DNA from 3 places in the Arthrobacter sp. GQ119 genome. Region 3 is predicted to be linked to each of the others. Evidence: riboswitches for the same ligand, from Rfam matches in the RefSeq annotation. Region 3 holds a riboswitch; each other region holds the start of a gene.
The links. A riboswitch is a leader RNA that binds a small molecule or an ion and turns the genes downstream of it on or off. The one in region 3 is predicted to bind cyclic di-AMP.

Region 1 (7,545 bases), on a different contig from region 3:
GGCCTCGGCTGCAGGATGTCCGGGGGCGGCGGTCATTCCCCCGGTGTCCCGCTGGAAGGCGCTACACTGCTGGCACTGCCTGCGGCCGGCGGAACCGGGTCATCCCCTGCCTCATCGGCCGAGTAGGCCTTAGACACGGAACGGGCCACGTCCATGGCCGCCTTCATCGATGTGGAGTCAGGCGCCTGGCCCGAACCTGATGCGAGCCCGGCGGCAAATCCGGCAATGAAGGTGGTCAGCGGCGCTGCGGGCCGGACCACCGAGTGCGCAGCCACCCCGGCAAGGGACAGCACCTCGTTGACATCCACCTGCACGTCTTCGAGCTCGAAGGCCCGCAGCAGTAGACGGCACCACTCCTCAAGCGTTTCGTCCTGGCTTTTCATGCCTGCCTCCAATCTCAACTGCGGCTGCGACGTTCAGCCCGGATGATTGCTGGCGTCCACTCCCAATGCGGCGGCATCGTCCCAGGTATCCACATCGTCTGTGGAGCCGGCGGGCACGGTGACAGCCTGTACGTCAAGCCTAGCAAGGAGAGCGAAAACTGACCCATGGTTCAAAGCGTTCCGCGCCGCGGCTTCTTCCACGGCGCGTTCCAGCACAGCCGCGCGGTAAAAGCCTGCCAACGGCTGGCGCCGCCCGTCGCCCGAAACTGCCATGACGCCGTCGCCATCCCGCAGCGCTGCCAGAAGGGCACGCACGGCACCAGCCACGCGGGGCATGTCACATGCCAGAACCAGAACATAGGCATCATCCCCGGGACGGGCCGGGGACTCCAGCAGGGCCAGGCCGGCCGCAACCGCGGCGGCAGGCCCTGCGAACGGCGGATCCTCCCGGCAGCTCAAAACACCGGGCGGAAGGTCGTGGGCTTCCGGGCCCACGACTACGATGCGGCGGGCACCTCGGGCGGCCGCAATCGACCGCTGCAGAAGGGTCTCCCCCTCATAGATCAGTTCGGCCTTCGGCGAACCGCCGAGCCTCGAAGAACGGCCGCCGGCCAGGATGACTGCATCGAAATACACATACCAAGCCTAGTGCGGACGGGTCAGGCGGCCGTCTCCGGAAGCAGGAAGGGATCCCATGCGGGGGTCGGCTTCTCCAGTTCCTTGATTTGCCAGATGGTGCCAACGGGAGGCGCCGGGACGAACCGCAACTTCCAGCCCATTTCGGCCGGGGTGTGATCCCCCTTGACGTTGTTGCACCGGAGGCAGGCCGCCACGAGGTTTTCCCAGGTATCCGCACCGCCCCGCGATTTCGGCTGGACGTGGTCTATGGTGTGGGCTGCCTTGCCACAGTACGCGCACCGGTGGCCGTCCCTGCGCAGTACCCCGCGCCGGCTGACTGCGGTGACCATGTTATAGCGCGGCCGGATATAACGGTTCAGGAGGATCACGGAGGGGCGTCCCATGATGTCCTTCGGCCCCACGACGGGATCGTCACCTTCAGCAACCACGCTGGCTTTTCCTGTGAGCACAAGAACCAGCGCCCGGCGGAAGGTCACAACCGCCAAGGGTTCATATCCAGCATTAAGAACGAGCGTGCGCATGCGCATACCTCTTCACGGCCGCACCCGGCAGAGGCGCGAGGGCCGGCTGCCCTCTGCATGTCCGGGCTATGGATCGACACCACAAGAGTAAACACTCTTAGCGTATATCGACGAATCGGCCTAACATTCGGCCACGGCGTGTCGGTGTTCAGCCCGGGCAGTTTTAAGACAAAAGGACCCCCGCCTCAGAGGCAGGGGTCCTTTTAAGCCTTTGCTCGTGGCTTAGCCGCCGACGCGGATGAAGACCGGGCCGGAGCCGACGTTCACGCTGAACAGAGCGGTGGTTCCGCCGTTCCAGCCACCGTGTACAGCCTGGCCGTTGCCCACGTAGACAGCGATGTGGGCCAGGCCCATGCCGCCGTTTTCGTAGTAGGCGAGGTCGCCCGGCTTGGCTTCGGCAGCGCTGACGGTGCGACCCAAGGACAGGTAACCTGCCGGCCAGCCGTGGTAGTGGACGCCCACAGCAGCCAGCGAGTTGGTGGCGAGTGCGGTGCAGTCCTGTGCGACACCCAGCTGGGCGTAGGCAGCTGCGGCAATGGAAGCTCCCTTGCCGCTTGCCGAGGACGTGTTGGCAAGAGGTGCAGCTTCCACGGTCGCCGTGGCCTGAACTGTCGGAGCAGCCTTGACGGCCGGGGCTTCCACGGCAGGCGCAGCTTCCTGGACGTTGACGACCGGCTCGGGAGCCTCAACGACGGGGGCCGGGGTGGTGGTGATCGCCGGCTTCTCGTAGGAGATGGCGATGCTGGATGCTGCCGAAATCGGCGCCGACGCCAGGGACTGGACTTCCAGGGTGGACGTGGAAGCCGAATCGCGCTGAACGTTGGTCTCTGCGGCGTTGGCGGCGATGCCGCTGGTCAGAACGAGTCCGGAGGCGGCAGCGATAACAGCAGCCTGACGGCCTACTCCGCCGGCGTTGTCGCCGACAGCCTTGGCAATGACGGACAGCGAGTTGGTCTTGGTGACCTCGGCGCGGTGGCGTGCAATGGTCGCACGTGTAGTCATGATTTCTCTCTTTCGTGTTCCACGTCCCGCTGTAGCAGGCCGCGGTTTAGCGACGCGCCGGCGTCTTGGGGGTACGCCGAATCGTCTCGAATGGGGGTTTTAGCGAAGGGTGTAGAACGAGGACGTGCCCGTGGCGGACACTGCATGCAGGATCGTGCCCTGCGAGGGGTTCAGCGCGCTGATCATCATGCCGTTGCCAACGTAGATGCCAACGTGGGCACCGCCGTTCTGCATGACCAGGTCGCCGGGAGCGGGAGTCGACGTAGGCTTCATGGCTGTCCACGCATTGACGCGCGGAATGCTGATGCCCGCCTGTGCGTAGACCCACTGGGTGAAGCCGGAGCAGTCCCAGCCGCTGGGAGTGGTGCCGCCCCAGACGTACGGGCTGCCGATGCCGGTGTAGGCGATGCCCGCAAGACCTGACGTTGCGCCCGAGCGTGCGGCGTCAACCAGTTTCCCGGCCTCGGCCGCGAGGGTATCCACGGCAGCTTCGGGGCTGGCCGTGTCGTCGCTGGACTGGGGGGCGACGGTCTCAATGACGGGGGCTGCCTCGGTGGTAACGGCAGGACGCTCGAAGGAGACGGTTGCGGTGGGCGCGGCGGTCACAGCAAGCTGTGTCGCCTGGGATCCGGACTCAGCGGAGGCGGAAACACCGATGTTGGCGTCGGATGCGTTGGCCGGCATGCCGGCGCTCAGGACGAGTCCTGAAGCGGCCGCAATGACTGCTGCCTGACGACCTACTGTGCCTGCATTGGCGCTTACTGCCTTGGACACGGAGTCCAGCGGGTTCTTACGAACCGTTTGCGCACGGTGGCGCGCAAGATTGTGGCGTGAAGACACGAAGGTAGCCTCTCCCAATGCCTACGAGGTGAGCTGTCGGATTCGGATGGGAGTCACCCGGCCGCGCCGCTTCCTGGGAAGCTTTGCGACTTAACCCCAAGGCCTTCTTGCGAAGACCAAAATTGGTTCCCCCGCCCCTGCCAGACGATGTAATGCGAACGGACCTTGAGCGGTGGCAGAGTTAGGCAATCCACTCAAGGGCGTCAACTTCGGAAAAGTTGACGCGGTTTAGACGGTACAACAGTTCGGAGGCAATGTCACATTCAGGTCACGGCGTGTAACGGGAATATGAGAGTTCTCCATCGGCTTTGCTTACAGCCAGCCTTCGGGATCAACGACTTCTCCGTTGACCATCACCTCAAAGTGGAGGTGGCAGCCGGTGGATGCGCCGGTGGTCCCGCTAAGTGCCACCGCGTCGCCCCGACTGACCTTCTGGCCAACCTGAACGCTCGATGACGACAAATGGTTATACGTGGTTTCGAGGCCGTTGCCGTGGTCGATGACAACCCTGTTGCCGCCGCCGAACTCGTGCCAGTCCGCATACGTGACCGTGCCGCTGGCCGCTGCGTACACCTCTGTCCCACACTGGGCCGCGAAGTCCTGGCCACGGTGGAACTCTCCGGCGCCGCCAGTGATAGGACTCACGCGGTATCCGAAGGGCGAGGACTTCACCATGGTCGCCAAGGGCGAGCCAAGGCTGCCGACGGAGGCCGCGCGGCTAATGCTGCCGGCGGACTGGGCGCTCAGGAGTTGCTTGAGCTTGCCGTCCGGGTCGCCGGCTGTCGCCACAGAGGTGCGGCTGAAGTCAATCTTGGCTGCCGCCTCGGCGGAGACCTCTGGCTGCGGCGTGGCGGCACCTGCGCCGGCGGAGGCACTGTGGTCGGCCGTGGCCAGGACCGGGCTCGTGGCGGGGACTGTGACCGTCAGCAGGAGGCCCGAGGCGGCAAGAGCCACCCCGACTTTCTGGCCAACTCCGCTGGCAGCGGCGAAGTCAGCGACCTGACGGAAAGGACTGCGCTGCTTCCGCGCTTGACGCTGCGCATCGCGGGGTCGCTCAGCGGCGACCGCTACGGGCGTGCGGGGCTCCGCAGCGGAGCCGGTAGCGCGGCGGCGGCCCCGGGCATTCTGCATGGTCAAGAACGGTTCCTCTCTGGGTAGCCTGCGAAGTTAGCTGTCGGATTCGGGTCAGAGAGTTGATCGACCCGGTCCGCAATGACAAGCCTTTTTTGGCACAGGGGTATCCGGAGATTCCGTCTGTGGAAGGTGGCTTGCTGCTGCGGACTTCACCCCAAGGCCGTGTTGAACGGCCAGTTGTGGTTCCTCCGCCTCTGCCAGAAGGTGTTTCGAGCGACTGATCCGCTGGCAGAGTTCGGCTCCGGATCAGGTAACGCTTTGGTATCGGCGCTGCGACTTAACTATAGGTGATTAAATCGGGCAGTAATAATTCCGTTATCTTGGTTGTGCAAAAGTGGTGGGTCGTCCTGCCAGCTGATGTCGGACAAATCTATACCGGAGGTGACTCAGGCCACCCGGACAAACACGTGCGCAGCAACTTCGGGCGGCAACTCGAGGGCGCCGTCGATGCCAGGGACGCGCACGGAAATGTACTCCCCGACCCGTTCCAGCGACACGGTCGCGCCCGGGCGGATCCCGCCCTCGTCCAGCTGTTGCAGGAGTTCGGGCTCGACCTGAATCGGTTCGGCGAGCCTGCTGACGGTCACCCGCGAGTCCGGGCCGTAACTGCCCATGGCGTCCAGCAGGTTCAGGTCGCCGTCGGTAAAGGTACCCGACGGCTCGCCGCCCAGCGCAGCCAGCCCGGGAATGGGGTTGCCATAGGGCGATTCTGTGGGGTGATTCAGCATCTCATAGATCCTGCGTTCCACGCGTTCGCTCATCACATGTTCCCACCGACACGCTTCGTCATGAACGTAGGCCCAGTCCAGGCCGATGACGTCGGCAAGCAGCCGCTCGGCCAGCCGGTGCTTGCGCATCACCTCGGTGGCGCGCTTGCGCCCTACTTCCGTCAGCTCCAGGTGCCGGTCGCCGGTAACCACCACCAGCCCGTCCCGCTCCATCCGTCCGACGGTCTGGGAGACGGTGGGACCCGAATGGCGGAGGCGCTCGGCGATGCGGGCACGCAGTGCCACGATGTTCTCTTCTTCCAGCTCCAAAATGGTCCGAAGATACATCTCCGTGGTATCGATCAGATCCGTCATTCAGCTCAGCTCCTCGAGCACAGTACTTGCGTTCTCCCACGGTACCGCGGGCCCCTCGTCTGGCGGCCCGGCATCCAGCCGCCGCGGCCCCAATCCGGCGGCGGAGCAACGCCGGCTGTCCGCCCGTTCGTCCACCAAAAGCTTAGCCTATTTTGAATTACTCCGGATAAACCGCCGCGTCTCAATGACTGGACTGTGACGGGCGCGGTTCCCGGGATTTCCGCGTCTCAGGCAGAATAAAGGGGGCCTTCGCGGGCAGCCGTACCTGACCGCCGGTCACCAACTGTCCCCGCCGATCCGCAAGTCCATGCCGAAAATTGGAGCCCCTGTGAGCGAGACCAGCATCACTATCCCAGCAAACCTCCTGCCCAAGGATGGACGGTTCGGCGCCGGACCTTCCAAGGTCAGGCCCGAGCAGGTCGAGGCGCTGTCCGCAGCCGCCACCACGCTCCTGGGCACGTCCCACCGCCAGGCGCCGGTGAAGAACCTTGTCGGATCGGTCCGTGAGGGCCTCAGTACGTTCTTCCGCGCCCCCGAGGGCTACGAAGTTATCCTCGGGGTGGGCGGCTCGACGGCGTTCTGGGACGTGGCGAGTTTTGGCCTCGTTGAGCAGAAGGCCCAGCACCTCTCCTTCGGTGAGTTCGGTTCGAAGTTTGCCGCGGCCACCAATAAGGCCCCGTTCCTTGCGGACTCGTCCATCATCAAGTCCGAGCCGGGAACCTGCCCCGAGCCCCGGGCAGAGGCAGGCGTCGACGTCTACGCCTGGCCGCAGAACGAGACCTCCACCGGTGTTGCCGCCCCGGTCAAGCGGGTGAGCGGCGCCGACGCAGGTTCCCTCGTCCTCGTGGACGCCACGTCCGCCGCCGGCGGGCTGGACGTAGACGTCGCCGAGACCGACGTTTACTACTTCGCACCGCAGAAGAACTTCGCTTCCGACGGCGGCCTGTGGCTGGGTCTCTTCTCCCCCGCCGCGCTGGAGCGTGCCGCGCGGATCAAGGCCGGCGGCCGCTGGATCCCGGACTTCCTGGACCTGCAAACGGCGATCGACAACTCGAAGCTGAACCAGACCTACAACACGCCGGCCCTGGCCACCCTGGTGACCCTCGACGCGCAGGTGCAATGGCTCAACTCCAACGGCGGCCTCGACTTCGCCGCCGGCCGCACCGCCGACTCCGCCGGCCGGATCTACAAGTGGGCCGAGGCCTCCGGGTTCGCCACGCCGTTCGTCGCCAACGCCGCGGAACGCTCCAACGTCATCGCCACGATCGACTTTGATGACTCAATCGATGCCGCGGCCATCGCCAAGGTACTGCGCGCCAACGGCATCGTCGACACGGAACCGTACCGCAAGCTGGGACGCAACCAGCTCCGCATTGCGACCTTCGTGGCGATCGACCCTGCGGACGTTTCGGCGCTGCTGGAGTGCATCGACTACGTGGTGGGCCAGCTGAAGAAGTAGCCTCCCCGCGCCGCTGCCACAGGCAGCATCAGCGTTCGACGGCGTCGTCCGGGCTCGTGTCCCGGACGGCACCGTTCGCCGTTCAGCCTTCCTCGGCGGCCGGTTCCTTCGCGGTTTCCTTTACGGCTGGCTCCGACGAAACCTCCGGCACCTCCATGGCGCCGGCACCGGAAGTGCCCGCCGCTGACGCGCGTGCCCCGGCGGCAGCGGCCCGGGGTGCGTCTTCGTCCGCATGTGCATCGTCCTGGGCATCCTCCGGCCGGACACGCTCTGCCCAGGGAACCCACTCCGGGGCGAGGATCGAGTCCGCGGAGGGCAGCAGGCCCAGCTCGTTCACAGTGATCACCTTGGACCGTGAATTGCGTGTGAGCACGGCGTACCACTGCCATCCGACGTAACCGGGCAGCCTGGATTCGAAGAGGTGGGTCACCAGGCGGTCACCCTCCGTGCGCGCGGCCAGGTGTTCGCCGATTTCCGATGCCTTC
Region 2 (7,545 bases), on a different contig from region 3:
GACGTACAGGAACCTGGTCCGGGCGGCATTCATCACGGTGGGCATGCTGTTCATCATCGCCATGGGCCTGAGCCGGGTGTTCCTGGGCCACCACTGGATGACCGATGTGATGGCGGCGTGGCTGCTCGGCTTCGCGTGGGTGGGCATGGTGATCCTGGCACACCGGCTGTTCCACATCATCCGGCGCCGTGAGCATGCAGGTCCCGCTCCCACCTTCGAGCACCCGGCCCACATGCCAAATAAGGAGTCCTCTGACATAGGCGAATCCGAAGCGGAGAAAGGCTCCGACGGCACTGCCGCAAGGGGCGGAAGCCACGGCGGGGGGCCGCCCTCCGGGTGATAGTTTTGACCCATGCGAACTCTCGTCGTGGACCACCCGCTGGTCGCCCACAAACTCACCGTCCTGCGGGATAAGAACACACCGTCCCCCGTTTTCCGCCAGCTGGCCGAGGAGCTCGTCACCCTCCTCGCCTATGAGGCAACCCGAGACGTCCGCACCGAGCCTGTCACCATCGAGACCCCGATCGCCACCACCGTCGGCACCGCATTCACCAAGCCCACACCGCTGGTTGTACCGATTCTCCGGGCGGGACTGGGCATGCTCGAAGGGATGACCAAACTGGTCCCCACCGCCGAGGTCGGTTTCCTCGGCATGGCCCGCGACGAGGAAACCCTCGATATCATCACCTACGCCGAGCGGCTGCCGGAAAACCTCACGGACCGGCAGATCTTCGTTTTGGACCCGATGCTCGCCACCGGGGGCACGCTGCGGGAGGCCATCAAGTTCCTCTTCAAACGCGGAGCTTCCGACGTCACGTGCATCTGCCTGCTGGCCGCCCCTGAGGGCCTGGCCAAACTCGAGGAAGAACTCTCCGACGCCAACGTCACCATCGTCCTCGCTTCGATTGACGAGAAACTGAACGAGAAGTCCTACATCGTGCCCGGCCTGGGCGACGCCGGTGACCGCCTGTACGGCATCGCCCACTGACTTCGGCTACCTTGCCCGGACCCTTCCGGATGGTTCTGCCGCCGGGATAGCCTGTGCACCATGGACTGGAAACTTGAACTCATCTTTGTCCCGGTGTCCGATGTGGACCGAGCCAAGGACTTCTACGTCAACAAGGTCGGCTTCAACGCCGATTACGACGAGAGGCCCATGGACGGTCTCCGTTTCGTCCAGCTCACCCCTCCGGGTTCCGGCTGCTCGATTGCCATCGGCGAGGGCCTCAACGAGGCTCCTCCCGGTACAGCACCCGGCCTCCAGCTTGTGGTCAGCGACATCCACAAAGCCCACGATCAGCTGAAGGCCAACGGCGTGGACGTCAGCGACGTCGATGTGCAGGACTGGGGCCACTTTGTCTACTTTGCCGATCCCGACGGCAACAAGTGGGCGGTGCAGTACATGGCCCACCGGCCGAACGGCTAAACGTCCTCCCTGCCCTCCATGAGGCAGGATGGATCCATGAACCTTCCTGCCGAATCCGTCTCCACTGCCCTGGTTGCCCGTGCCGTCCTCTTTGACATGGACGGCACATTGGTTGATTCCACGGCGGTGGTGGAACAGGTGTGGGGTGAGTTCGCCGCGCGCTACGGTCTGGACATTGCAGAGATCCTGCGGACTTCCCACGGCGTGCAGGCACGGGACACCGTGCGGCGGTTTGCCCCCGTCGGCGCGGATGTTGCTGCACTCACCGCTGAGCTCGGTGCGATGGAGCGCGTTCGGACCGAAGGCATTGTCGCCTTGCCCGGGGCTGCCGAACTCCTGCGCGCCTTGCCTGCCGACGCAGTGGCATTGGTGACGTCAGCCGACCGGGTGCTGGCGAACGTCCGCATGGGCGCAGCGGGTCTGCCCATGCCTGGCACGGCCGTCACGGCGGACCTTGTCACCCACGGCAAACCGCATCCCGAGGGATACCTGCGCGCCGCCGAGCTGCTGGGCGTGGAGCCTGCGGACGCCGTGGTCTTCGAGGACGCGCCGGCCGGGATCGCTGCAGGCCTGGCGGCCGGAATCCGGACGGTGGCGGTGGGCCCGAATACCGGCGTCGTGCCCGACGGCGTGCCGCACATCCCGGACTACTCCGCTGTCACAGCCTCGGTGGAAGCCGACGAGGATGGACGCCGGATCATTTCCTTCCTGCTCTGACTCCTTACTGCTCTGACGCATTTCTGCACCACTTTCCCGCCGGCAGCATGTTGCACCGACGCCGAAGGGCCCCGGATCACGTGGATCCCGGGGCCCTTCGGACGCTCAAAACGGTGCAGAAATGCCTGCCGCGCTCTCAGACTGGTGCCGGTTTAGTACCAGTTGTTGGCGTAGTGAAAGTTCAGTGCAGCGCAGGGGGAGCCGTAGCGCTCCTTGACGTAGCCAAGGCCCCAGTTGATCTGCGTGCGGTAGTTGGTGCGGTAGTCCGCTCCGGCACTCGCCATTTTCTCGGCGGGCAGGGACTGCACCACGCCATACGCACCGCTGCTGGGGTTCGTCGCAGTGGTCCGCCACTCAGACTCCTTGGTCCAGAGCGTCTTGAGGCACTGCATCTGGTCCGCCGCCCAGCCGTACGAGGACAGCTTGCTGGCGGCATAGGCCTGCGCGCCGGCGGGGTCGTTCACTGCCACAGGGGCCGCGGGCTTGGGTGCCGGGGCCACCTTGGCCGGGGCGGCCTTTACGGCCGGAGCGACGGCCTTCGGCTTGGCGGCAGCGGCCTTGGCGGGCGCCGGTTTGGCGGCGGCCTTGGGGGCGGCCTTCACCGCGGGTGCAGCCTTGGGCGGCGCCGGTTTGGCAACGGACTGGGGTGCCACCGGGGCAGCCGTGGGGCTGGGCAGGGCGGAGATCAGCGTCTTGTCGAAGTTCAGCGTCGGCGGGGCCTCAGTTGTTGCCGATGCCGCCTCGGGCGCTGCCGCGGGGGTGGCGTGCTCGGCCGCCTGGCCGGCAGCGCCGACGCCGATCAGGACGGCGCAGGCTGTGGTCACAACGGCTGCGCGGCGGCCGAACGACGGGATGTTCGCGGTGAGACGGCCCCAGGCTGATGCGGGACGGGCGGGCTCGGCGCGGTGGCGTGAAATCTTCTGCCGGGACTGTTTTGGATCGCGTTCAGGGCGCGTTGGTACCTTGAATTCAGACATGGTGGATTGCCTCTCAACACCTGCGGAGTTAGCTGTCGGGTTCGGATGAGGTCATCCGGCCGCACGGAAACACACGTGTCGGCTTCACCCCAAGGGCTGATGCGGATTGCCCGGGACTCTGGTTCCCCCGCCTCTGCCTGGTCAAGCGGAATCCGGGAAGCGGCAGAGCTGGGCGTCCATCCGGATATGCGGCCCAGATGATGGCCGCACCTCATCGACCGTACAGGAGGCTGGCGCTTAAGTCACATTTAGGTAACGGACATCACGACGTCGGCGCGTCACCTTGCGCGGACGGCCGCACGGGCAGGGTGACGGTGAATTCGGTCCGGCCGGGGCGCGACGCGACCTCCACGGCGCCACCGTGGGCTTTGATGATGGACTGGACGATTGACAGGCCCAGGCCGCTGGTTCCCTCGCCGGCGGGGACAGCGCCGGCGGGGACCACACCGTCGGGGACAGCGCCTGCGGGGACCCGGACGGCGCGGGACGCGTCTGCGCGGGCGAAGCGGGCGAAAACCCGGTCCACGAATTCCGGCGGGATGCCTTCGCCGTCGTCGATCACGGTGATAACTGCAGTCCCGTCCGCGGCCGTCCTGACGCGGGTGACCACTGTGGTGCCAGGACCAGTGTGCTTGCGGGCATTCGACAGCAGGTTGACCAGCACCTGGTGCAGCTGGGAGGCATCGCCGCGCACCACCACCGGCTCGTCGGGCAGTTCGAGATGCCAGCTGCGGTCCGGAGCCATGACCTTTTCATCGCTCACTGTTTCGATCACCAGCTGGGTCAGGTCCACGTCCCCGAGCTTGAGCGGCTGTCCCTCGTCGAGCCTGGCGAGCAGCAGCAGGTCCTCCACCAGCGTGCTCATCCGCTCAGACTGGCTTTGTACCCGGGCGAGGGACCGCTGGCCGTTCGGGGTGAAGGTCTCGGTCATGCGCATCAGCTCTGTGTAGCCGCGGATGGCGGTGAGCGGCGTGCGGAGCTCGTGTGAAGCGTCGGCCACGAACTGGCGGAACTTCATTTCGCTCTGCTGCCGCGCCTCAAGCGCGTTGGACACGTTGTCCAGCATGAGGTTGAGCGCGTGCCCCACGCTTCCCACTTCCGTTCCGGGATGGGCGTTCGACGGCGGAACGCGGACTGCCAGTGCAACCTCGCCGGCATCGAGGGGCAGGCGTGAAACCTGCGTGGCAACCTCGGACAGCTGTTCGAGGGGCTTCATGGTGCGGCGGATGATCACTGTTCCGGCAAGCCCGATAAGCACAAGGCCGCCGAGCGACACGATGCTGATGGTCCAGATGAGGGAGGTCAGGGTGTTCTGCTTGTCGGCCAGGGGGAGGCCTGTGACCATGACATCCCCGTAGGGGCTCTGGTCGGCGACCAGTCGGTACGCCCCGGTGGACAGCGTCCGGTCGGCAGGGACCCCGCCGGGGGCGAGGCCCAGGAGAACCTCGTTGTCAGCGGCTGAGACTGAGGCCCGCGTGCCCTCCTTGGTGAGGAATCCCGCGCTCCAAACCTGTCCGTTTTCAATCCGGCCAACGAGCGTGCCCGGTCCCAAGCCTTTCGCATCCAACGGATCGGGCCTCTTCCCCTGCGCCCCGAGGGGCGGCCGCCCGAAAACACTGGCACGCTCTGATGCGCCGGTGAGCCGCTCGTCCAGCTGGCGCGTGAGGAAGGCGTCCATGGAGGCATAGCTGAACAGTCCGACCGCGGCGCAGATGGCCACGAGCAGGACCATGGCTACGAGTACCAGGCGGGTGCGGAGATGCCACGTTCCGGGGTTCAGCCAGCGGCGCTGTTGGCTCCGGGTGGCGCCGGTGGGCTTTGCCACGGCCTAGTCTGCCGGTTTGATGACGTAGCCCGCGCCGCGGACCGTGTGGATCATGGGCGGGTGGACGGCGTCCACCTTTCTGCGGAGGTAGGAAATGTAGAGCTTCACGATGTTGGCTTGGCCGCCGAAGTCGTAATTCCACACGCGGTCCAGGATCTGGGCTTTGCTCACCACGCGCTTCGGGTTTTCCATGAGATACCGCAGCAGCTCAAACTGCGTGGCCGTGAGCTGCAGTTCGTCCCCGGCCCGGGTGACCTCGCGGGTATCCAGATTCAGGACCAGGTCTCCCACGACGAGTTCGGAAGTGTCCATGGCTGCTACGCCGGAGCGCTGCACCAGGCGGTGGAGGCGCAGCAGGACTTCCTCCATGCTGAAAGGCTTGGTCACGTAGTCGTCCCCTCCGGCGGCGAGGCCCAGGATCCGGTCCTGCACCGCGTCCTTGGCAGTGAGGAAAAGCGCCGGCACCTCCGGTGCGAACGAGCGGATCCTGCCGAGGAGCTCAACGCCGTCGAACCCGGGGAGCATGACATCGAGCACCAGGACGTCGGGGCGGAATTCCTTCGCGAGCCTGACCGCCTCCGGGCCGTCCGCGGCCACGGCGACGGACCAGCCCGCCATCCGCAGGCCCATGCTCATGAGTTCGGAGAGGCTGGGCTCGTCATCAACCACGAGGGCACGGATGGGGGAGCCGTCCGGGTGGGTGAGCTGGGGAAGGTTGTTCGTCATGGAGTGCGAGGGAGCCATGGGACAACTCTCCGATCTGCTCGTTAGCCGGGGCTTTGGGATTCCTGTGCACCGGCTGTGAATCCAGCCTAGCGAGCCGGACTGGCCGCATGGGCCGAGCGGCGTGGTGCCGCCCGGCCCGCTTGACCGGACCGGGGAAAGAATGCCCTGCCCAAAATTTTCCGTTTGGGCCGCGTCATAGCTGGACAATTCGCGATTTGCGGCCGCGTAATTCCGGCATGTTTGAGTTGTCTGAATAATCGTCGATAAACAGGCTGTTGCGTGCAGATAATTCGGAAAAATGCTCTTTCTGAACGTTCGTTCTGGAAAAACGTCGGCAAAATCTGAAGTCGTCAAAGTTGTGATTTAGCCCACAATCGCGCGTTTCGTCTCACGATGCGGACCGACCGACCCATTGTTACTTGCAAGTTCTCATTGTTACGTTGCACACTTCCAATGTGAACAAGAACTCAACAGCACCTGCAGCCGCAGATTATTGGCCCAGCACACCCGCTGCTGTCGACATGCGCTGTTGTCGAATGCACGCCTAACTTTCCACCCCACAAAGTTTTTAGGCATTCGCCCCCAGAGCCCAGCGTCGGGCGCCCTCCCCAGAACTCATTGCGGGGAACCAAGCATTCGAGCCGCGATGACGGCCATTCACATTGAGGTAAGCATTCATGTCAGTTGCATCTGGATACGTCCACATCTCCGTCCGTAACGCCAACAAGCCTGGCCAGGCGTCAGGCCACCGCCCAGGTTTTGGCGCCCGCCCGGCGTTCCCCGCCGGCCAGGGCTCCGCCGTTCCCGCGCCGGGCTACGCCCCCCAGGGGTATAACCCCAACTCCTACGGCCAGCTCCGCGCGGTCCAGGCTGAAGAAGCCGCGCCGATGACCGCCCCCACGCCCGTTGTGGCTCCGGCGCCCGGCGCCACCGTCCGTCCGGTGCAGAACGACAACGTGGCGCGCGGATTTGTCCTGTACATGGGGATCGACGAGGAAACGGCCGCAGCTGCCGGCACCTCCATTGCCAAGCTGGCCCAGGAAATCCGGGCCTACGCCCAGTCGCTGGTTTCCGGCGCTGAGAGCTACGCTGCCGTCGCAGTGGCGCCGGCCAGCGCGCCCGGTTCCGCGCTCGACGTCGTCCGTTCCACCTTTGGCGACCCGACGGTGAACTCCCGGCAGCGCACCGAAACCACCCGGCTCCAGCCGGCCCAGGATCCCCGCCCGTCCGGTGTCCTGATCGACCTCGCGCGCCGCGAAGTGCACCTTGACGGCGAATCCCTGAACCTGACGTTCAAGGAGTTCGAGCTCCTTAACTACCTCGTCGAGAACGGCACGCGCACCGTGGGCCGCGACGAGCTTCTCGAAGGCCTGTGGCGCAACGCGGAGGAGGTGCCCAACGAGCGCACCATCGACGTCCACATCCGCCGCCTCCGCTCGAAGCTTGGCCGCCTCGCCAACACCGTGCGCACCGTCCGCGGCCAGGGCTACCGCTTCTACGAGCACCCCGAGGTTATCGTTTGGGCAGCTCCGGAATACTCGATCTAGTTTCCCCTTAGCGAATTCGCTCGTAAAGCGCCCGTTCCTCAATTGAGGGGCGGGCGCTTCTGCATGTGCGGCCGGGATCGCCTGTTCGGACCCTGTTGACTTTTCCAGGTCAGGCGTAGGCTCGGATCGTCCGTCCGGCCACCAGGAGGAAGACCATGTCTGTCGCACGCATCACCACCTTGAGCGCGAACTCCAAAACCTCTTTTGACGACGCCATCAAGGAAGGCATCGCCCGCGCCAACAAGACACTGCGCGGTGTCTCCGGCGCCTGGGTCAAGGAGCAGAAAGTCGAAATCACCGATGGTCAGGTAGTCGCCTGGCATGTGG
Region 3 (7,545 bases):
CAGCCGCGGCCGGGATGGAAGTGGATGGTGGCGGAGTCCGCCGTTTCAGGCACCACTTTTGTGACCACGCCGCGAAGCTGACGGGCCGAAAAAACGGGGTTAAAAAGCGCGAGAATGTCCTCCGGCGCCAACGGGGTGGTCAAGACCGTCGCGGCGCGCGCCAATTTGCGGAGCCGAATCATGTTGTCCACCACCTGTTGGATTCACCCATATGTATCTCCTAGTGAAACCGGTGATCGTAATATACAAAACTACCCCAACCCCCGGCTACTAGCGTCCCGCATGCCGATGGCCGGAGCAACCGGAGCGGTGTGGCAGTGGGGTCAGACAAAGGTTTTCCTCCATGGTGGGCGCCTGAGCGTGCGTTATTGACTATAAATGGTAAGTGTACTTACCTCCCGAAGATTACGGGGGCGTAGCAGCACATTGGTCAGGGAGGGTGCGCCGCTGCGCGGCCGTGCCGGCAGCGGATTTACGATCGACCCCCATGACTTTGCAACGAACGGACGTCGATGGAGTTCCCATATTCCAGGTGGCTAGCTCGCCGGGTCGTACCCGAACTCGCGGAGCTCCTGCGGGCAACGGCAGGCCACCGCGATCTTCCTCGCCCACTCGACCGCGTCCTGGCGCGTCGGCAGCTCCAGCACGGTGAACCCACCCTTGAGTTCGGAGTCCGGATAGATCCCGGCGCTCACCGACCCGTCGGCGGAGACCAGCACGGGAGCGACTTGCTCCTCGATCCCACCGCCGAATACGTAGACGCCGGCAGCCTTCGCCTCCTCGATCACAGCGTGGGATTCGGCGACGACGATCGGGAACTCCTCGTCGGTGAGTACCATGGCTTCGCTCGGGAAGGAGATGAGGTATTTCGTCATGTCCCGATGGTGCCCCACGGGCGGGCCGGACAGCAACGGTTGTGGACGCTTGAAGGCATCCATTCGCGCCATTGCTCGCCCCCTAGGAACCCAGCAACTCCTGCACGAGGTCGCGGCATTTCCGGTAGGACGAGGCCTTCGGGTCAATCAGCGCGAAGTGGTCGCCCGGAACCTTGACCACTTGGACCGGCGCCCCGGCGGCCCGGGCTGCTGCGGCGTACGCTTCCGACTGGCTCATGGGAACGGTGCGGTCCTCGAGTCCGTGCACCGCATAGACCGGCACGTCCAGCGGAACCGCGCTCATGGGGTCTGCATACTTGTGGCGCTTGGGGTATTTCCCGGATGAACCGCCCATGAGGTTGCTGACCGCCCCGTTGCTGAGGTCAAGCCAGTCCGCCTGGGCGAGGTTGAGCAGCCCGGACTGGCTGACCACGCCTGTCAGGTGCACCGCCTCGCCGTTGAGGTTCCTCTCCACCTGCCGGTCAGCATCCGGAGTTCCCAGCCCGGCCAGCCGGTCCCGCCCGGCCGCCCAGACGGCGAGGTGGCCGCCGGCCGAGTGGCCCAGCGCCACCACCTTGGCAAGGTCAAGCCCGTGCTCTTCAGCGACTCCGCGGAGCCTGTCGATCCCGGCCAGCACGTCCTCGAAGGTGTGCGGCCAGCCGCCGCCGTTGCCTGCCCGCCGGTATTCCAGGTTCCAGGCCGCCATTCCGTGGGCTGCGAGGTCCTTCGCCAGCGGTTCGCCCAACTCGGCCCCGTACTGCGAGCGCCAGTATCCGCCGTGGATGACCACCACGACGCCTCGGGTCGCCGGCCGCTTGCCGTTCCGTGATGAGGATGCTGGCGGCGGTTCCGGCAAGAAGAGTTCGCCCCATTGGCTGGGGTGGTCGCCGTACTGGTACTTCTGCCGCTTCACTGCATCCTCCTTGAGTACGGGTGGGCAGGAGGCAACAAGTGCCCCCGGCGTCACCACTGCCGTCGCCCACAGCAGTCCAGAGGACGGCAGGGCCCGACGGCGCACATCAGCCATGCCCCGAGCCTACAGGGACGCGGCTCCCCCCGGGCGGAAGGGAGTGGCTGAGGTGGCGCTGCCGGTGTCACACCGGCGACTGTCGCACGCCCTTGATAGTTTGGAACCATGGCAAGCAACTGGGATCGCCTGGACGTCAGTCAGCGCGACTCCGTGCAGGAAAGCGTGGAACTGTATGAGCGCGTCCGGCCTGCCCTGAAGCTTGTCACCCGGGACGTCCTGCAGATGCTGCGGACCATGCTCAAGGACACCGAGGTCACGCCATTGTTCGTGACCGGCCGTACCAAGACCGTGGACTCCTTCCGGGAGAAAATCTCCCGCACCGAGGAGCCCCTGGAACCCGGCGGCCCGCGCGTCCTGAAGTTCCCCGACCCGTTCCGCACCCTTAATGACATGGTGGGTGTCCGCGTCATCACCAAGCTCCCTGCGGAAAATGCGGTGGTGGCCAACCTCATCAAGCGGCAGCGGCAGCTGTTTGACTGCCGCGGAGACCGCGAGAAGGACATCGGCTCCATCGAGTCCGGGACGTACGGCTACTCCAGCCGGCACCTGATTCTGCGGACCATCCAGAATGAGGCCGTCAAGGAGTACCAGAAGGTCTTCAACTCCGAAGCGCAGCCCAACGGCAGCTACTTCTTCGAATGCCAGATCCGCACGGTGTTCGCGCATGCATGGAGCGAGATCGAACACGACATCCGCTTCAAGGCGGAGGATCCGCGGGCCTGGACCCCGCATTTCGACCGCCAGTTCACCGCCACGGCCGCCATGCTGGAGACGGTGGAGAGCGCCTTCGCGGACCTGCACGAGCGCTACGAGGAGGTCCGCGGCTACTGGGACATGGACGGTGACGGCGCCGCCCCGCTCACACCCAACCGCATCCGCGACGTCTGGCGGACGCTGCTGCCGCACGTGGACCGCAAGGTGGATGACGACTGGGGATGGGCCGCCGAACTCATGGCAGCCCACGGCCTGAACCAGACCGTCCAGCTTGCCGGGCTTCTCAGTGCCAACAGGATCACCGAGGTCCGCAAGGCCCTGGACCACCGCTACTCCCCCGGCCCGGACCGGCTGCTGGATGACCTCCTCCTGTGGCAGTACGGGACCAAGCACATCGACCTCACCGCCGAGGAGCCCGACGCCGTTCCGCACCCGCGGCGCGACAGCCTCCTGCGGCGGCTGAAACAGATCGAGCGGTACCGCCAGACCAAGAAGTAGGCATCGGCAGGGTGAGGTTCCGCCCGGTCAGCATGAACAGCACGCTTCGGACGGAGCGACACGCCTCCGTTACCTTAATGTGACTTTTGGAAAAGGCTCCCGTACCGTGGAAGACGTGCCTTCCTCACCGAGGAAGGCACTCCCGCGCTGATTGCCTAACTCTGCCGCTGCCCGGGATCCGTTCACAGACCATGCACGGCAGAGACGGGGAAACCAATTTTGGCCCGCACGAAAGGGCCTTGGGGTGAAGCCGCGCAGTTCCTGAACTCGTCAGGGCGCGCGGCCGGGTGTCTCCCATCCGAATCCGACAGCTCACCTCGCAGGCATCGGGAGAGGCTCCTTCATGTCGTCACGCTTTACCCGTGCCCGCCGCGCAGCGGCCGGCCGTTCGAATCCGTTCGTATCCGCATCGCGTGCTGTCACGGCCAATGCCGGAGGACTGGGACGCCAGGCCGCCGTAATCCTCGCGGCATCGGGACTCGCCTTCACCGGCAGCATGGCAGCGAACGCTGCCAACGCGCCGGCCCAGAAGGACGCCGCCCCCGCGTCAGCGCCCACGGCCGCCAGCCAGGTCCAGGCACCCCTGAGCGCCAGCTCCAGCGTCAAGATCGCCTTCGAGCGGCCCGCGGTGAAGTCCACCCCTGCCCCCGTGGTGCAGGCGCCCGTCGTCGAAAAGCCGGCGGCACCGCGCGCCGCTGCCGCTCCAGCGGCTGCCGCAGCCCCCGTTGCCGCGCCTGCCCCGAAGGTACCTGCCCCGAAAATCTCCGTCCAGTCCGCAGCGGCTCCCGCGAAGGCTCCCGCTGCCGCCGCCGGGGGCGTGAATGCCTCCATGGTGTCGGCCGCATACGCCCAGCTGGGCATCACCCAGGACTGCACCGCGATGGTCGAAAAGGCACTCGGCGCCTCCGGCATCCGAGTGGGCGACCTTGCTCCGATGCAGTTCATGAACCACGGCAAAGTCGTGTCCACCCCCCAGCCCGGTGACATGGTGGTCCAGTCCGGCCACGTGGGAATCTTCGTGGGCAACGGCAAGGTGCTCAGCGGCGGGATGAACGGCGTCAACGAGACCGTGGTTCACCCGCTGTCCTGGCTGACCGCCACCGGCCCCGTCACCTTCGTGCGCGCCGGAGCCTGACAACGCCGAAGCCTGATTACGCCGGAGCCTGATTACGCCGGAGCCGGTGCTCCGCTGCCTTGGGGGCAGCGGGGCACCGGCTTCTTCTGCTAGCCGAGAACTGCCCGGTTCCGTCCGAGGGATTTGGCCTCATAGAGCGCGGCGTCAGCGGCTGCAATTGGTCCGTCCAGGCTGAGCACACCCGCGTCCACCGCAGCGATGCCGTAGCTGACCGTGGGCATTTTCGGCACGTCGGGAACCGACCCCTTGGCGAGCCGCCGGCTGATTTCTTTGACGATGATCTCCGCGGAGTAGGGGCTCGCGCCCGGGGCAAACACGATGAACTCCTCGCCGCCGTACCTCCCCACGAGGTCCGTGGAGCGGACCGTTGCACGGCAGGCGTCGGCGAAGGCCTGAAGCGCCAGATCGCCGGCGGCGTGGCCATGGGTGTCATTGATGGCCTTGAAATGATCCAGGTCCGCGAGGATCAGCGCTCCCCCGCTCTTGTTGCCCCGGCCGCGGCGGAGCTGTTCGGACGCCATATCCAAGAATGCCGATCTGTTGAGCAGGCCCGTGAGCCCGTCCTGGCTGGCGACGGTTGTCAGCGCCCGCGTGTGCTGCTCCGTGCTGAGACCGGCCATGCTGAACGAGACCACCGCCAGGAGCACCATCGTAACCAGGGTGGTCACGGCGGAACCGAAGTACGTCACGAACGTCGGGCTGTCGGGGCCTGCAGCGATAAAGACGATCAGCCGGCCCAGGTAGAACACTGAAACACCGCCTGCGGCGATCGCCATCGGAATGCGGACCCGAGTGTACCCCGGCTCCAAACGCCACAGCTCGCGTGAGGCGAGGGCAATCATCAGCGACATCGACGCGAGAAAAACGGCGCCCCCGGACCAGACGTTCTCGCCGGGATTGTCGAGGGCAGAAGCCACGCCCGCCACGACGGGAACGGCGCTGAAAAGCCAGAAGTTGTATTTCGGCGTCCGCAGCGAACGGGCACCGGCCCAGGCGCTCCCGGCCCCGGCAACCAGCAGGACATTTCCCAGCGTATTGGCCCACCACTGGTGCGGCGTGCCGTTGAGGAGAAAACACGCGGAACCGCAGAGAAACAGGAGCAGGGCGGCGCACCACCAGGCACTGTACGGGGAGCGAGTGCTGCGGAAGGCGGAGAAGTAAAAGAGGAGACCGAGCGCCAACGCCATCACAGCGAACGCAATCCGCAGTGTTGCCGTGTCCAGCACCATTCCCCAACTCCCCCCAATCCCCACCCGTTGTGCTGACCAGTATCCCACCGGCCCACGTCTCGCCAGTCCGGGCGCGTACGAATATGTCCGCACTTCATGGCAACCATCGAGCCCCATCTCGTAGCACTCGGGCCGGCGCGGTGTTCGTCAACCCAAATCCAGACGGGCGAAGCCCGCATGAAGGTCACGGACAATGACCGTGCCGCTGCCCAGGAGCTTGGCCTTGGCCTTGAATTGATCCACGAGCGCCTCGCTGGGACGGCCAAAGAGTTCGATCGACCGCATATGGATTAGCGGTGCGATGGGCGGGAATTTCGGGCCCGCCACCTGCATGTGGAACTCCAGTGATGCCGCATCCGGATGGAAGTGCAAGACGCACATCGTGGACCCGTCCTCTGAGAAGTAGACGGAATAGTTGATGATCCGGGGCTCGTTCAATTCGACGAACTCGGCCAATTCCGCCATGGCCGCCTTGAGCTCAGCGAGCTTGCCTGGCCGGACCTCGGACGTGTCCAGGTACGCGATGAAATCACCCATTTCTTCGTCCCTCCGTTGGATTGCTGTGTCCAGGTTCTGATCTTTTCGGGCAGGGATTGTCGGGTCAATGGGCCGGAGTCTCCGTACCGTAGGAAACGAAGGAGGTGGCCGTACAGGAATGGAACCGGGCCATTGAGCTCATCGAGGCGGACCTTGCCTCGCCTTGCCCGGAAGCCGCTGAGCGGCTCCTAAAGTCGGCTCCTAGAGACCGTTGCGTTCGATGCACTGGCCGATGATGCGCACGCCTTCCGGGAAGGCACCCGGGTTCGGTCCCGAATAGTTGAGCCGGATGAACGGGCCCGCCGGCTCGGCCGGGAACCATTCCCGCCCGGCGGCGATGATGACCCCGGCGCTCTCGCAGTCGCGGGTCAGCCGTTCCAGGTCCGTGCCGTCGGGAAGCCGCGCCCAGAGGTTCAGGCCGCCTTTGGGTACCTGCTCGATATGCGCCTGCGGGGCATGCTCGCGCATGCTGGTGACCAGGAGGTCGCGGCGCGACTGGAGCTGGTGGCGGAGGCTGCGCAGGTGCGTCTGCCAGCCGGGCTGCGTTACGACGTCGAGCGCCGCGGCCTGGAGCAGGCCACTGACATACATCGACTCGGCCGCCCGGTCCGCGAGGATGCGCTCACGTGCCGGGCCGCGCGCGATGACGGCGGCGATGCGGATGGCCGGGGACACGCTCTTGGTCAGGGAGCGAAGATACACAACGTGGCCGGAGTCGTCGCGGGAGGCAACGGGCACGGGATTGGTGGTGATGCCGAAGTCGTGCGCCCAGTCGTCCTCCACGAGGAATGCGCCCTTCGCGCGCACGACCTCCAGGATCTCTTCGCCCCGCCCCGCGGCCCACTGCGCTCCTGTGGGGTTCGCGTAGTTCGGCTGGGCGTAGAACAGCCGCGCGCCGGTTTCGTCAAAGGCCCGGGCCAGTTCTGCCTGGTCCGGGCCTTCGGGTCCGCTGGGCACCGGGACAACGCGGACCCCGGCCTGCGCCGCCGCCAGGATGGCGCCCCAGTACGTCGGCGATTCCATGAGCAGGGGCTGACCGCGGCCCGCCAGGGCACTGAAGATGGAACTGAGCCCGCTCTGGCTTCCCGGCAGTACGACGACGTCGCTCGGGTTCGGCGGCGTGGTTCCGGCCGGCGTCGAGGCACCGAGTTCATGGGCGAACCACGATTGCAGTTCCGGCAGGCCGGCGGCGGGCGGGCGGGACACCGCGGCGTCGCCGCGTGCTGCGCGGGTAAGGGCGGCACGCACCAGGCGCTCGGGCAGGAGTTCCCGGTCCGGGTAGCCGGCATGGAAGGCGATGGCGTCATTCGCCACATCGCGCATGGTGGTGGAGGCCGACGGAAGCGGCGTCAGCGGTGAGCGCAGGGCCGCCGTCTGCCAGCCGTAGTCCGACGGCCGGGCAATGCGGACTGCCCGCACGAACGTCCCCACGCCGGGCCGGCTCTCGATCAGGCCCTGCGCGGTGAGGGTCTGCAGGGCCTTCTGCACCGTGACCGGGCTCGCCTGGTACTCAGCAACCAAGGACCG

Region 1: another riboswitch for cyclic di-AMP. It lies ahead of AC6CH3_RS14145 (C40 family peptidase); the one in region 3 lies ahead of AC6CH3_RS02440 (NlpC/P60 family protein).
Region 2: another riboswitch for cyclic di-AMP. It lies ahead of AC6CH3_RS16840 (aggregation-promoting factor C-terminal-like domain-containing protein); the one in region 3 lies ahead of AC6CH3_RS02440 (NlpC/P60 family protein).

What each region holds. Positions count from the first base shown of each region.
Region 1 covers NZ_JCAXEA010000014.1:88,685-96,229, forward strand. The annotation lists gene AC6CH3_RS14120 (molybdopterin molybdotransferase MoeA) at 1-36, opposite strand, end outside; gene AC6CH3_RS14125 (DUF6457 domain-containing protein) at 33-383, opposite strand; gene mobA (molybdenum cofactor guanylyltransferase) at 417-1,019, opposite strand; gene AC6CH3_RS14135 (HNH endonuclease) at 1,043-1,543, opposite strand; gene AC6CH3_RS14140 (NlpC/P60 family protein) at 1,766-2,545, opposite strand; gene AC6CH3_RS14145 (C40 family peptidase) at 2,645-3,319, opposite strand; cyclic di-AMP (ydaO/yuaA leader) riboswitch at 3,390-3,559, opposite strand; gene AC6CH3_RS14150 (M23 family metallopeptidase) at 3,698-4,522, opposite strand; cyclic di-AMP (ydaO/yuaA leader) riboswitch at 4,527-4,736, opposite strand; gene AC6CH3_RS14155 (iron-dependent transcriptional repressor DtxR) at 4,906-5,601, opposite strand; gene serC (phosphoserine transaminase) at 5,930-7,060, shown strand; gene AC6CH3_RS14165 (DUF3027 domain-containing protein) at 7,143-7,545, opposite strand, start outside.
Region 2 covers NZ_JCAXEA010000018.1:75,402-82,946, reverse strand. The annotation lists gene AC6CH3_RS16860 (phosphatase PAP2 family protein) at 1-340, shown strand, start outside; gene upp (uracil phosphoribosyltransferase) at 353-988, shown strand; gene AC6CH3_RS16850 (VOC family protein) at 1,049-1,426, shown strand; gene AC6CH3_RS16845 (HAD-IA family hydrolase) at 1,463-2,143, shown strand; gene AC6CH3_RS16840 (aggregation-promoting factor C-terminal-like domain-containing protein) at 2,296-3,120, opposite strand; cyclic di-AMP (ydaO/yuaA leader) riboswitch at 3,126-3,288, opposite strand; gene AC6CH3_RS16835 (HAMP domain-containing sensor histidine kinase) at 3,383-4,945, opposite strand; gene AC6CH3_RS16830 (response regulator transcription factor) at 4,949-5,689, opposite strand; gene AC6CH3_RS16825 (winged helix-turn-helix domain-containing protein) at 6,349-7,218, shown strand; gene AC6CH3_RS16820 (dodecin family protein) at 7,374-7,545, shown strand, end outside.
Region 3 covers NZ_JCAXEA010000002.1:112,196-119,740, reverse strand. The annotation lists gene AC6CH3_RS02460 (ferredoxin reductase) at 1-182, opposite strand, end outside; gene AC6CH3_RS02455 (YciI family protein) at 537-875, opposite strand; gene AC6CH3_RS02450 (alpha/beta hydrolase) at 958-1,788, opposite strand; gene AC6CH3_RS02445 (GTP pyrophosphokinase) at 2,011-3,117, shown strand; cyclic di-AMP (ydaO/yuaA leader) riboswitch at 3,270-3,453, shown strand; gene AC6CH3_RS02440 (NlpC/P60 family protein) at 3,461-4,252, shown strand; gene AC6CH3_RS02435 (GGDEF domain-containing protein) at 4,342-5,481, opposite strand; gene AC6CH3_RS02430 (hypothetical protein) at 5,629-6,018, opposite strand; gene AC6CH3_RS02425 (aminotransferase-like domain-containing protein) at 6,220-7,545, opposite strand, start outside.